Regions from separate parts of the Streptomyces durhamensis genome, predicted to be linked through region 1. Evidence: riboswitches for the same ligand, from Rfam matches in the RefSeq annotation. Region 1 holds a riboswitch; each other region holds the start of a gene.
The links. A riboswitch is a leader RNA that binds a small molecule or an ion and turns the genes downstream of it on or off. The one in region 1 is predicted to bind cobalamin.

Region 1 (3,286 bases):
TGCCCCGCAACTCGGCCAGGCAGTCCAGGACCGTGCCGAGGAGCTTCTGCTGGCGCCCGCCGTGGTAGCCGCGTGCGCTCAGCTCGCCCACCGGCTTGCCCAGCAGCACCACCTGGCTGCTCTGTTCGCCGCCCGGCTTCAGCAGCACCGGGTTCATCAGCGCGCTCGGCTCGATGCGGCACGCCTGGGCCTGCATGGCCTGCGCCCGTCCGATCTCCGCGCCCTCCCGGGTGACGAAGGAGTTGAGCGACATGTTCTGCGCCTTGAACGGCGCGACCTTCACACCCTGGCGCACCAGCCACCGGCAGATCCCGGCCGTCACGACGCTCTTGCCGGCGTCGGAGGTGGTGCCGGCGACGAGGAGACCCCCGTTCACTTGTCACGTCCCTTCACACGCTTGACGAGGAGGCGCGCGGCGACCGTGGTGCCGAGCGCGAGCAGGCCGACGCGGCGGGAGAGCCGTACGGCCCGGTCGATGTCGGTGACCCCGACCGCCCGGCCGGTGTCCCCGTTGAGCACGGGCCGGTGCTCGACCCGGCCGCCGTAGGAGAGCGTTCCGCCCAGGCGTACGCCGAGGGCGCCGGCGAAGGAGGCTTCGACGGGACCGGCGTTGGGGCTCGGGTGCCTGCGGGCGTCGGCCTGCCAGGCGCGCAGGGCGCCGCGGGGGTCGGGGCCGGCCGCGGCGGCGAGTACGGCGGTCAGCCGGGCCCCGGGCCAGCCGGCCAGGTCGTCGAGCCGGGCGGAGGCCCAGCCGTAGCGCCGGTACCGGGGGGACTTGTGCCCCACCATCGCGTCCAGGGTGTTGACCGCCCGGAACCCGAGCAGTCCCGGCACCCCGGCCACGGCACCCCACACCAGCGCGCCCACGACGGCGTCGGAGGTGTTCTCGGCGACCGACTCGACCACGGCCCGGGCCATCCCGCCGGCGTCCAGCGCCTGCGGGTCCCGGCCGCACAGATGGGGCAGCCGCGCCCGCGCCGCCTCGACGTCCCCGCGCTCCAGGGCACGCCCGATCGCGCGGGCCTCGCGGGCGAGCGAGGTACCACCGACGACCGCCCAGGTGGCGGCGGCGGTCAGGGCGAGGGAGGCGGTGGGGGAGGGGCGTACGACGCGTGCGGCCACCGTGCCGAGGGCGACGGCGCCGCCGGCGCACACGGCGGTGTGCACGGCGCCCCAGCCGCGGTGGTCGTGCCACAACGCGCGGTCCACGGCAGCCGCCACCCGCCCGAACGCGGCGACCGGATGCCCGCGGCGGGGATCGCCGAGGAGCAGGTCACCGAGAAGCCCGGCGGCGGCGCCGTACGCGTAGGAGCGATCGGCACCCATCGGCTCAGCCGGCCGTGGGTACAGGAGCGGGCCTGGTACGTGTCCTCGATCGGCAGCCGAGCATGGCGATATATGTCCTCACTCAGGGTGTCCGCGCCCTGGTTCGACGTGATGCGGCGGCGAGAGTTCCTGGCTCCCGGGGGGTTCATTCCCCGGTGACAGTGGCGGGACCGCGCCGGATTCGCACCGGCTTCCTCTGCTGCCGCCGTACATGGCCCGGGCAGTCCACCACGCGCCCGGAACGGCCGTCAACTTGCCGTTGACCTGCACGGGGAGAGTGTGCCGATCCCCACATCGCGTGGCCTGGGGGCGCGCGAAAAGGCTCCCCTCGGGGCAGAGGGGAGCCTGGGCGCCCGAAGGGGCGCGGGGGTGCCGGCAGGGACCCGCCGCGCGGACGCGACGGGCCACGTCTGTGCCGCGGCCGGTCGACGGCGTCTCAGGGCACTTCCGCTTCAGGGCCCTTCCGGCGAGGCGCTCGTCAGGGCTTGGCCACGATCAGGTAGATGCCGTACGCCACCGCCGCCGCGCAGGCGGCGAAGCAGACGTAGGCGCCGGTGACGGCGAGGCCGGCGGAGCCGCCCTGGGCCGCGGCCTTCTCGCGCCGGGCCAGGCCGCTCACGCCGAGGGTGAACAGGGCCACCAGGCCCACCGTGAACACGAGGCTGACGCCGAAGACGGAACCGATGGCCGCCCAGTCGATCTTCATGATGCTTCCTTCGTAACCGGGGTGACCGGGGGTCAGACGGTGGCGGCCGGCGGGACGGCCGGGGTCGCGGGCTCGGCGGCCGCCGGGGAGGCGATCGTCGCCGTCAGGTCCTCGGTGATCGTGCCCGCCGGGGGCGGGGTCACCGCGGCGATGGCGGTGGTCACCACGCCGGCCGGCTCCTCGGTGCCGGTGACGACGTTGGTGTGGTCGACGACCTCGCGGCGGGAGATCTTCCAGATCGCGGCGCTGGAGGCGACCAGGAAGACGGCGACCACGGCGGTGCCCCAGTCACCGAGGTCCGTGACGGACTCGGCGCCCGCGCCGACCAGCGCGGCGGCCGGGAGGGTGAGCACCCAGGCGACGGCCATACGGGTCGCGGTGGACCAGCGGACCACCCCGCCCTTGCGGCCGAGGCCCGCGCCCATCACCGAGCCGGAGACGACGTGCGTGGTGGAGAGGGAGAAGCCCAGGTGGGAGGAGGCCAGGATGGCGGTCGCGGCGCTGGTCTGGGCGGCGAAGCCCTGGCGCGGCTCCAGCTCGGTCAGGCCCGTGCCCATGGTGCGGATGATGCGCCAGCCGCCGATGTAGGTGCCGAGCGCGATCGCCAGGCCGGCGGAGAGGATGACCCAGGTGGGAGGGTTGGAGCCGGGGGCGATGGCGCCGCCCGCGATCAGCGCGAGGGTGATGATGCCCATCGTCTTCTGGGCGTCGTTGGTGCCGTGGGCGAGGGAGACCAGGCCGGCGGAGGCGATCTGGCCGGCGCGGTAGCCCTTGCGGGTGGCCTCGCCCTCGGCCTTGCCGCCGATGCCGTAGGAGAAGCGGGTGGCCAGCATCGACGCGAGGCCCGCCACGAGCGGCGCGGCGACGGCCGGGAGCAGCACCTTGGTGACCAGCACGTCGCCGTGCACGGCACCGAAGCCGGCGGAGGCGACGGTGGCGCCGACCAGGCCGCCCATCAGGGCGTGCGAGGAGCTGGAGGGCAGGCCCATCAGCCAGGTCACGAGGTTCCAGAGGATCGCGCCGACCAGGGCGGCGAAGATGACCTCGGGACGGATGCCGGTCTCGTCGACGAGACCCTTGGAGATCGTGTTCGCGACCTCCACGGAGAGGAAGGCGCCGACCAGGTTGAGGGCGGCGGACATGGTTACCGCGATCTTCGGCTTCAGGGCGCCTGTGGAGATGGTGGTGGCCATCGCGTTCGCGGTGTCGTGGAAACCGTTCGTGAAATCAAACGCGAGTGCGGTTACCACCACA
Region 2 (3,286 bases), on a different contig from region 1:
TCACCCCGCCTGGGTGCTGTCCAGACCCGCCCCGGGTGCCGTCTATGGGGGAGCGGCATCCGGGGTGATCTCTGTCCCGCCTCTCCCGCGAAGGGTGACGCGCGATGCCGCAGCCCGTCCTTCTGCTCGGGGCCGGCCGGGCCGCGCACGGCGGCTACCCCCTGGCACGGATCGCCGCCGTACGCCCGGTGGTGCTGGTCGGCGCGTCGGCGCCCGGCTGGGCGCGGCCGTTCCTGTCCGGCCTTCTCGCCGCTGACCCCGCGCGGGAGGCGGAGACGGCCGAGACGGTGGCGCGGTACGCCGCCCGTCATCCGGTCGCCGGCGTCCTGACCTGGAGCAGGGCGCACCTGGCCGTGGCGGCGCGGGTCGCCGGGCGGCTGGGGCTGCCGGGTCTGCCGTACGAGACGGCCGCCGCCTGCGCCGATCCACCGGCGTTACGGGCGCTGCTGGTCCGGCACCGGGTGCTGCCGGCGGGGCCGGAGGACACGGAGGGGCCGCTGGTGTCGGCCGAGACGGTCGTCCTGGACGACGAGGTCCGCATCACCGCACTGACCCGTACGACCCCGCTGCGCCACTCGGTCCACGCTCATGACGGGCTGCTGCACAACCGGTTCCTCCGGCAGACCGTGGAACGCACGGTACGGGCGCTCGGGCTCACGCACACCGTCGCGCACGTGGGTGTGCGGCTGACCCGGCGGGGGCCGCGGGTCACCGGCGTCGCGCCGCATCTGCCGGGTGACCTGATTCCCTGGCTCGTGGAACGGGCGACGGGGGTGGATCTGGTGGGGGCGGCCCTGGCACTCGCGTGCGGGACGGTGCCGGACGTGACGCCCACCCGGCAGCGGGCGGCGGCGATCCGCTTCGCGGAGCCGGCGGGGTCGGGGCGGCGCGGGTACTGGGCGGTCGAGGGTGACGACGCGCATCAGTGCGAGCGGGCGCTTGAGGGGGTGGCCGGGGCCGCCGCCTAGTGCTGTGGCCGGAAAGGTCTGCCGGAAAGCTCGCGGCGTCCGGTGCTGGGGCACCTCCCACACCTTTCGGGCTGCGGGGGAGCATCGCAAGGCGGAGCATCGCCCGCGTACCGGATGTACTCGGGTGGTGCGACAACACGGCGAGGTGCCGTACCGGGCGTCGCGAGCCGGTGAACCTTTCCGGCCGCAGCACCAGCGGTGCCGCGGATCGTAGGGCCCTGTGCCCGATGAGCGGGCCGGCCCGCCGTTCGTCCCGAGCGCTCGCCGCGTCAAGTGCCCGCCGGTCCCGGGACGTTCCGCCGCCCACGGCGCAAGGGCGCGGCCGGCCGCCCGGCGGGCCGCCCGCCTCCGTCGGGACCGTGACCCCGGTCACCGCCGTCCTGTGCCCACAGCCACTCCTCAGGGCGCTCGGGGCTGCCGGTAAAGTGGCGGCGTCGTCATCACACCCGTACGGGGGGAAGCCGGTGCAATTCCGGCGCTGACCCGCAACCGTCAACCATCCCGAGGATGGTGAGCCGGACCGCCCCGGGCGGGACGTTGACCGGCTCGCGTACCCGGCGGTCCGCCGGGTACGGCACCGTCGAGGTTTACGGAGCCGAGCCGCCCGGGGGTCCCCGTGCGCTGCCGGTTCCCCGCAGGAGAGGCAGTCGCCGACCATGAACGTCCGCCGCAGTGCCGCGGCTCTCGCCGCCGTAGGCGTGCTGGCCGCCGCCGCGCCCGCCACGGCCGCCGGCCCGTCCCCGTCTCCCAAGGTCGCGATCCCGTCCGGGCTGTACGGCACGTCCGACCCGACGTACGACGGTGTGTGGCGCCAGTCGCTGACGCTGGTCGCCCAGCGGACCCTCGGCTACCGGCCGGCCGCGAAGGCCGTGGACTGGCTCGCGGGCCAGCAGTGTGCCGACGGCGCCTTCGCCGCCTTCCGCGCCGCTCCCGCGAAGGCCTGCGACAGCAAGGTCACGGTGGACACCAACAGCACGGCCGGCGCCGCGCAGGCCCTGAAGGCGGCCGGCGGGCACGACGCCGCCGTCGGCAAGGCGGTGGCCTGGCTGAAGTCCGTGCAGAACAAGGACGGTGGCTGGGGCTACTACCCGGGCGGGGCCAGCGACACCAACTCCACCTCCGTCGTCATCGGCGCACTGGCCGCCGCCGGCACCGACCCGGCGGACGTGCGCACGTCCGGCAAGTCCCCCTACGACCTGCTGGCCGCCATGTCCCTGTCCTGCGACCGGGACGGCGGCGCCCTCGCCTTCCAGCCGGACAAGAAGGGCGAGAAGGCCGCCAACGCGGACGCCTCGGCGGCCGGTGTGCTCGGCGCGCTCGGCAAGGGGTTCGTCGCCCAGGCCGGCAAGGCGCCCGCGCACGCCGCCTGCACCGACGCCGCCCACCCCGCTCCCGCGCAGATCGCGGACAACGCCGGCGCGTACCTGGCGGCGACCGTCGCCAAGTCCGGCCATCTGCAGTCCACGCTGCCCGGCGCCAAGGACCAGCCGGACTTCGGCAACACGGCGGACACGGTCGTCGCGCTCGCCGCGGACGGCCGCACCGAGCAGGCGAAGGCGTCGTACGCCTGGCTGGAGAAGAACGCCTCCCAGTGGGCCGTGCAGAGCGGTCCGGCGGCGTACGCCCAGCTGATCCTCGCCGCGCACGCGGTCGGCGCGCAGCCGGGTGACTTCGGCGGCACGAGCCTGGTCCGCTCGCTGAACGAGCTGGGCCCGGCCCCGAGCATGGACTCCTCCGCACAGGCGACCAAGAAGTCCGAGGACTCCGGGAAGTCCGGCTCGGGTCTCGGTGTGTGGTGGTTCGTCGGTGTCTGCCTCGTCGCCGGCATCGGCGTCGGCTTCCTGCTCAGCGGCCGCAAGAAGCGCCAGCCGTGACGGCGGTCCGCCGCGCCGCGAGTCTGCTGTGCGCCACGCTGGTCGTGCTGGCCGGGGCCGGACAGGCGCACGCCACCGGCTACCGCTACTGGTCCTTCTGGGAGCGGACGGGCGGGCACTGGACGTACGCCACGCAGGGCCCGTCGACGGCCCGCCCCGACGACGGCGCCGTGGAGGGCTTCCGTTTCGCGGTGAGCGCGGACTCGGCGGACGCGAACCGGCCGCGCGGCGCGGCGGACTTCGGCACCATCTGCGCGGGGACGCCCGCCCGGTCCGGTACGAAGCGGGTGGCCCTGGTCCTCGACTTCGGCACCCCGGCGGACGCGCCGTCCGGCGAGACACCACCGGCGCGCCGCACGGCCTGCGCGCGGGTGTCCGCCGACGCGACGAGCGCGGAGGCGCTGGCCGCGGTCGCCCCACCCCTGCGCTACGACACCAACGCGC
Region 3 (3,286 bases), on a different contig from region 1:
CGACGTCCGTGCGGCCCGTCTGCAGCACCGAGTCCAGGAGGTCGACCGAGACCATGTCGGCCAGGCCGGGCACGACGACGTCGGCCAGTTCCTGCGCGGTGCGCTCCACCTCCAGGGTGGTGCCGATGCGGGCCGAGCCGTCGGCCACCAGGCGCAGGCGCTGCTGGGCGCGGTCGGCCCTCCTGGCCGCCTGGTACCGGTCGGTGACGTCGACCACCACGTTGGCGACGCCCAGGACGTTCGCGTGCTGGTCCTCCAGCCGGTACAACGACACCGCCCAGGCGTGGTCGCCCTCCGGGTCGGCGCGTGTGCGGCCCACCACCTGCCGGTCGACCACGGGGACTCCGGTCTCCAGGACCCGCCGCATGGCGGTCTCGGCGTCCTGGAAGGGCGCACCGGGCAGGATCTCGCCGAATCTGCGGCCAACGTGCTCGGCCTCGGCCACGCCGTGCATCGACGCCAGGGCGGGGTTGACCACCACGTACCGCAGGTCGGTGTCCAGGATCGCCAGCCCGATCGGCGCCTGGGTGACCAGCCGGGTGGACAGGGCCACGCCCCGTTCCACCTGGCGGAGGGTGCTCCTGTCGGTGGCCAGTCCCAGGGCGTAGTGGTCGCCGATGTTGTCGGTCAGCCGCATGTTGCGGAACTCGACCATCCGGGTGCTGCCGTCCTTGTGCCGGACGGGAAACGCGCCTGCCCAGCCCCGGCCCGTCTCCATCACCTCGGCGAACAGCATGATCGCCGCATCCCGGTGTTCCGGTTGCAACAGCAGCAGGGCCGCGTACTGCCCGACCGCCTCACTGCCGGTGTAGCCGAAGAGCTGCTCGGCCTGCGGGCTCCACATGTCGATCCGCCCGTCGGCCTCCAGCAGCACCGCGGCGACGCCCAGCAGATCCATCAGGCCGCTCGGGCCCGAGTCCGCGTCCTTCGGACCACCCGGTCGCTGTGGAGGCTGTTGCGCTGGGCTCATCACAGTGGCTCCTTTCACCTGCTGACCTCACCGGCGTACCGGTCCCACGGAGAAGGTCAGGGGAAACGTCCTTCCTGCAGGTCAGCCACCCTTTCCACGATGCTCCACGGGACCTGCGAGGGCCAGTGGGACGCACCGTGGGAACCGCACCGTCCGCTCGGGCAAGCGCCTGGTGGCGGGTGTCGTCGACGGCCGCACCATCAGGGGGAACGACCTGGCGACGTCGCTCGCCACGCTCGGCACCCTGCTGGGGCCGGCCGACCGGGCCGACGTGTCGGCGTCCTCCATCCTGCTGCACGTGCCGCTGGACGCCGCCGCGGAACGCGACATCGACCCGCGATCCTGCGCCGGCTCGCCTTCGCGAAGCAGAAGGCCCGGGAGGTCACGCCACCAGGCCCCCTGCCACGGCCCGAGCGTCAGGAACCCGCGGTGCGCCGCGGTGGGGTGAAGACGTACAGGTCGAGGATGTCCGGCAGGGGCGCCACCCCCGGGCCACCGGCGCGCACCCAGGTGACGATGTCCTCGGTGGCGTCCGGGTCGTTGACGAGCCCGAGCCACACCGGCCGCGCCCCGGCGGCCCGGCCCGCGGCGGAGGGCTGTACGACGATGACGTTGGCCCGATCGCACACGTCGAGGCAGTCGGAGACGCGCATCGGCACCTCCGCCCGCAGCCGCGCGGTCTGCGCCGCGTGATCGACCCCGGTCACCTTGGGGCTGCCACAGCAGCAGTCCCGGCACACGACGACACGGCACGGCACCGTTCCGCCGGCCTCCACGCGCTTGCCTGATGTCCCTGCCGTCGGCCTTCCGGGCACGGCGCCACTCCCCTCCCGGGGAGATCCGCCCCGGTCCTGCTCGAGGAGGCGACCGCGTGAGTCTCCTGGCTTCCGGTGTGCCACTCGCCCCGCTGTGGGGAGTGGCTCACCGGTCACAGTGGCGGGACCGCGCCGGATTCACACCGGCTTCCTCGGAACGCCGTCGCCTTTTGTCGCTGGTCATCATCTCATCAACGGCGAGTGCGCCGACCGGTGGCCGGGCCCACGCGGCTCGGCCACCGATGCGCGGGAGCGGCTACGGAGCCATCTCGTACGCTCCGGACAGTGCCTCGACCCGCTGCCAGACCCGCTCCGTGCGTGCCGCGTCGACGACCGGCCGCCGGATCGACGCCAGCGCCCAGTCCCGCTGCTGTTCGGTTGCCGAGTCCTTGCCGTGCAGTTCGACGGCGTGCGCGGAGAAGTCCCGTACGAGGACGGCGAAGAGTTCGTCGAGCACGTCCTCGTCGAGGCCGGTCAGAGCGGCCTGCTCCAGGACGAGCTGTCCGTGCACGACGAGGGCGAAGAGCTGACCGACCGCGAGGACGAGGTCGAGGTCGCGGCTCTGCTCCGCGTCGGGGGCGGCCGTGGCGACGAACTCGCAGAGCGCGTCGGCCTGTTCGCGCAGTCGGGTCACGTTGGGCAGGTGCGCGAACGCGTCGAAGGCGGGCCGCCAGTCGTGGAAGCGCACCGAGCCGAGGCCGCGGGCCGGTCCCTGCCGGAACAGGAAGTCGTCGTCGGCCGCGTCGAGGCGGGTCGGCACGGCGGGGTACTCGACGGCGTCGAGGAGATGGCTGCGCAGGAACTTCAGGATCAGCGCCAGGTTGACGTGGACCGTGCCCTCCAGCTTCGGGAGGCCGCGGATCTCCACGGCCGCCTGGCCGAAGTAGTTGTCCTTCTCGAAGCCCTTGGCGGCGATGACGTCCCACATCAGGTCGATGACCTTCTCGCCCTCCGTGGTCACCTTCATCTTCGTCATCGGGTTGAAGAGCAGGTAGCGGCGGTCGTCGGGGCCGGCGGAGCGGAAGTAGTCGACCGCGCGGTCGCTGAACGACTTCATGCCGACGAGCCTGACGTACGCGTCGGTCAGCTCCCGCCGCACGTGCGGGAAGCTGGTGACGGGGCGGCCGTAGAGGATGCGGTTGTGGGCGTGGGTGACGGCCTCGTACATCGCGTGCTCGCAGATGCCGATCGAGGCGGTGCACAGGTTGAACTTGCCGACGTTGACGGTGTTGAGGGCGGCGTCGAAGGCGGCGCGGCCCGTGTGCAGGACGTCCTCGGCGGCTACGGGGTAGTCCTGCAGGCGGAACTCGCTGACGAACTTGGAGGAGTCGACGACGTTCTTGACCAGGTGGTAGGCGGGGTGACGGCTGTCGGCGGCGAAGAACACGTAGCCGTCGGGGCCCTCGACGTCGCTGCGGCGGCCGAAGACGGAGACGAGTCCGGCCGCGTTGCCGTTGCCGATGTAGTACTTGGAGCCGGTGGCGCGGAAGCCGCCGTCGCC
Region 4 (3,286 bases), on a different contig from region 1:
GGTGCGCGGCGCGCTGGAGCAGTACGGCTCCACCGGCGCCCTGCCGCTGCGCACCTGGATCGACGAGCTCCACCGCGACCTGCACCTCGGTGACACCGGGCGCCTGTACAGCGAGTTCGCCGCCAGCTGGCTGTGGGTGATCACGGGTGGCGGGCTGGTGCTCTGGTGCGGCCGCCGCCGTGCCCGCCGCAAGGTCCGCGGCACCACAGGACGGCGGCGCTCCCTGACCCTGCACGGCACGGTGGGCGTCTGGGCGGCGGCCGGTCTGTTCTTCCTGTCGGCGACCGCCCTGACCTGGTCCACCTACGCCGGGGCCAACATTGGCGACCTCCGCGAAGCCCTCGGCCAGTCCACCCCCTCCGTCACCGCGACGGTGAGCAGCGGGCACGGGGGACACGACTCCATGGCGGGCATGGACATGAAAAGCATGGATATGGGCTCGCACTCCGGCGCACGCTCCGACGTGGGTATGGACGCCGTACTGAAGACAGCCCGCGCCGAGGGCCTGTCCGACCCGGTGGAAATCGTGCCGCCCACGGACTCCGGCTCCGCCAACGTCGTACGGCAGATCCAGCGCAGCTGGCCGGAGAGGCAGGACTCGATCGCCGTCGACCCGGCCACCGGCAAGGTGACCGACGTGCTGAGGTTTCGCCGACTACCCGCTACTGGCGAAGCTGACGCGGTGGGGCATCGACGCCCACACCGGTACTCTGTTCGGCCTCGTGAACCAGATCGCGCTGGCCGGTCTCGCCCTGGCCCTGGTCCTCCTCATCCTCTGGGGCTACCGCATGTGGTGGCAGCGCGGCCGCGGCTCCGCCTTCGGCCGTCCGATTCCCCGCGGCGCCTGGCGACAAGTGTCGGTTTCCGTGCTGGTGCCCCGCGTCGCGGTGGTCGCCGTCGTCGGCTACCACGTCCCGCTGCTCGGGATCCCGCTCGCCGGCTTCCTCGCCGTGGACATCGTCCTCGGCTGGATCGGACGCCGTCGTACCGGGCACGCACACGCCTGAACCGAGCGGCCGCACCTGCGCGGGAGCGTAGCGCGACGCCTGCCGCGATCACGTGCGGCCGCGGATGTCGTCATGCTTCTCGGGACACGCAGTGCTCGAGCAGCACGGCCATCGGGCCCTCTACGAGCCGATAGCGCACGATTCGGCCGTCCTTCTCGCCGTAGACGATGCCTGCGGTCCGCAGCAGGCGCAGGGCCTGGGACACGGCGGTGTCCCGCATGCCCGTGGCGACGGCGAGGTCGGAGACGGCGAGGGGGCCCGCCTGGTGGAGGGCGAGCAGGAGGGACAGGCGCCCGGGGTCCGAGAGCAGCGAAAAGCGGTCGGCCCAGGTCCGTACGCGCTCGGGCTCGCCGACGGCTGCGATGGCGTCGCAGACCCGATGGCCGTCGATGGTCCGCTGCCCGGCACGTTCCGCGGGGACGAGATGCATGGACTCATCATCGCAGTCACCGGCTCCTGCCTCCACATCTGATCAGTTGTGCAGCCTTGCAGCCTCGACCTCCTGCCTTCTAGGGTGGGCGGGCCGTGGTGTTCGGGAAGACCGGTGACAGTCCCTCAGGGGCTCAGTCCGGAGCGGCCCTCGCCACTGTGATCGGGGAGTTCCCGCCCCATGCGTTGCCACTGGCCTCACGGCCGGGAAGGCAGGGGCGGGCGCGTTGACCCGTCAGCCAGGAGACCGGCCACGGCAGCACGAAGCTGATCCACGAGGTGCTGGAGCGTGACCGTATGACCATGTCCCCAGGCGTGCCCGAAACCGCCGCCGCCCCTTCCTTCCGCTGGCGTCGTGAGGACACCGTCCGGACCGCCGGTCTCCTGGCCGTGATCGTCGCTCTGCACGTGGTCGCCTTCGGGATTCTCTTCCTGCTCGTGGTGCCGCGGCATTACGAGGTCGGGACCAAGGCGTTCGGGGTCGGACTGGGCATCACGGCCTACACCCTCGGCATGCGGCACGCCTTCGACGCGGACCACATCGCCGCGATCGACAACACCACCCGCAAGCTGATGGCCGACGGCCAGCGGCCGGTGTCGGTGGGCTTCTGGTTCGCGCTGGGCCACTCCGGCGTGGTGGTCGCCATGGCCGCGCTGGTCGCTGGTGGCGCCAAGCTCGCCGGCACCCTGATGAACGATGACTCGCGAGCACACCAGGTCCTGGGCACCGTGGGCACCACGGTCTCTGGCAGCTTTCTGTACCTGATCGCAGCTCTCAATCTGGTGGCACTGTTCGGCATCGCCCGCGTCTTCAAGGCCATGCGTGCGGGACGCTACGACGAGGCCGAGCTGGAAGCGCACCTCGACTCGCGCGGTTTCATGAACCGCATCCTGGGCCGGCTCACCAAGTCGATCCGCCGCCCCGGCCAGATGTTCCCCCTCGGCTTCCTCTTCGGTATCGGCTTCGACACCACCACCGAGGTCCTGCTCCTCGCCCTGGCCGGCAACGGCGCCGCCGCCGGCTTGCCCTGGTACGCGGTCCTGTGCCTGCCCCTGCTCTTCGCCGCCGGCATGAGCCTGTTCGACACCCTCGACGGCACCTTCATGAACTTCGCCTACCAGTGGGCCTTCTCCAACCCGGTCCGCAAGGTCTTCTACAACCTCACCATCACCGGCCTGTCCATCGCGGTGGCTTTCTTCGTCGGCACGATCGAGCTGGTCGGGGTGCTGCACGACAAACTGGGCCTGAGTGACGACGTCTCCGGCTGGATCGCGGGCCTGGACTTGGACAACGTCGGCTACGTCATCGTCGGCCTGTTCGTGGTCGTCTGGGCCGTGGCCATCGGCTACTGGCGCCTGGCCAAGGTCGAGGAGCGGTGGAACGCCCGTACTGCGGAGGCAGGTTGACCTGACTCGGCCCGGAGCCGGCGCCGACGACGGCACCGACAGCAGAAAGGCTCCCGCAAGGATCTGCCTTGCGGGAGCCTTTCGTTGTACCGCCTGCCGATTCGGTGGGGCTGGGTGCTGTCGGGCGACCTGCCGCCCCACCATCAGCAGGCTGTGGAGGCTGCGGCGGGTCAGGGCCGACGGATCTGGCAGACCGGGGGATGCGTGCGGAGCTGTCCGCGTACGAGGGCCGGCCCATCCCGTGGGCGGCGCGCCAGTCACCCTCTGGTCACGACGTGCTCACCTACACCGATGCCAGCCCCGCACCTGAGCCATCACACGACAGTCCCGCCGACGGCGAGACGCCGGTCGAACTGTGCCCCCAAGGCCCTCCAAGGCATATGAGCACTCGTAACGCGATCTTGCCGAGCCATGCTGGCTGGGGCGTCAGCGTCTCAGGTTCC

Region 2: linked by a shared signal. The riboswitch ahead of IO33_RS0130945 (SCO2321 family membrane protein) and the one ahead of IO33_RS0117715 (cobalamin biosynthesis protein) in region 1 are both predicted to bind cobalamin.
Region 3: linked by a shared signal. The riboswitch ahead of IO33_RS0110935 (hypothetical protein) and the one ahead of IO33_RS0117715 (cobalamin biosynthesis protein) in region 1 are both predicted to bind cobalamin.
Region 4: linked by a shared signal. The riboswitch ahead of nicT (Nickel transporter NicT) and the one ahead of IO33_RS0117715 (cobalamin biosynthesis protein) in region 1 are both predicted to bind cobalamin.

Annotation. Positions count from the first base shown of each region.
Region 1 covers NZ_JNXR01000012.1:5,508-8,793, reverse strand. The annotation lists gene IO33_RS0117720 (cobyric acid synthase) at 1-376, opposite strand, end outside; gene IO33_RS0117715 (cobalamin biosynthesis protein) at 373-1,326, opposite strand; cobalamin riboswitch at 1,428-1,571, opposite strand; gene IO33_RS0117710 (hypothetical protein) at 1,805-2,032, opposite strand; gene IO33_RS0117705 (inorganic phosphate transporter) at 2,065-3,286, opposite strand, start outside.
Region 2 covers NZ_JNXR01000024.1:19,035-22,320, reverse strand. The annotation lists gene IO33_RS0130950 (ATP-grasp domain-containing protein) at 105-968, shown strand; cobalamin riboswitch at 1,363-1,511, shown strand; gene IO33_RS0130945 (SCO2321 family membrane protein) at 1,625-2,842, shown strand; gene IO33_RS0130940 (SCO2322 family protein) at 2,839-3,286, shown strand, end outside.
Region 3 covers NZ_JNXR01000006.1:310,700-313,985, forward strand. The annotation lists gene IO33_RS0110925 (SpoIIE family protein phosphatase) at 1-970, opposite strand, end outside; partial or broken gene IO33_RS52335 (hypothetical protein) at 1,131-1,354, shown strand; gene IO33_RS0110935 (hypothetical protein) at 1,387-1,728, opposite strand; cobalamin riboswitch at 1,824-1,963, opposite strand; gene IO33_RS0110940 (acyl-CoA dehydrogenase family protein) at 2,042-3,286, opposite strand, start outside.
Region 4 covers NZ_JNXR01000043.1:20,969-24,254, reverse strand. The annotation lists partial or broken gene IO33_RS44970 (PepSY-associated TM helix domain-containing protein) at 1-1,007, shown strand, start outside; gene IO33_RS0139025 (ArsR/SmtB family transcription factor) at 1,078-1,437, opposite strand; cobalamin riboswitch at 1,517-1,706, shown strand; gene nicT (Nickel transporter NicT) at 1,734-2,843, shown strand.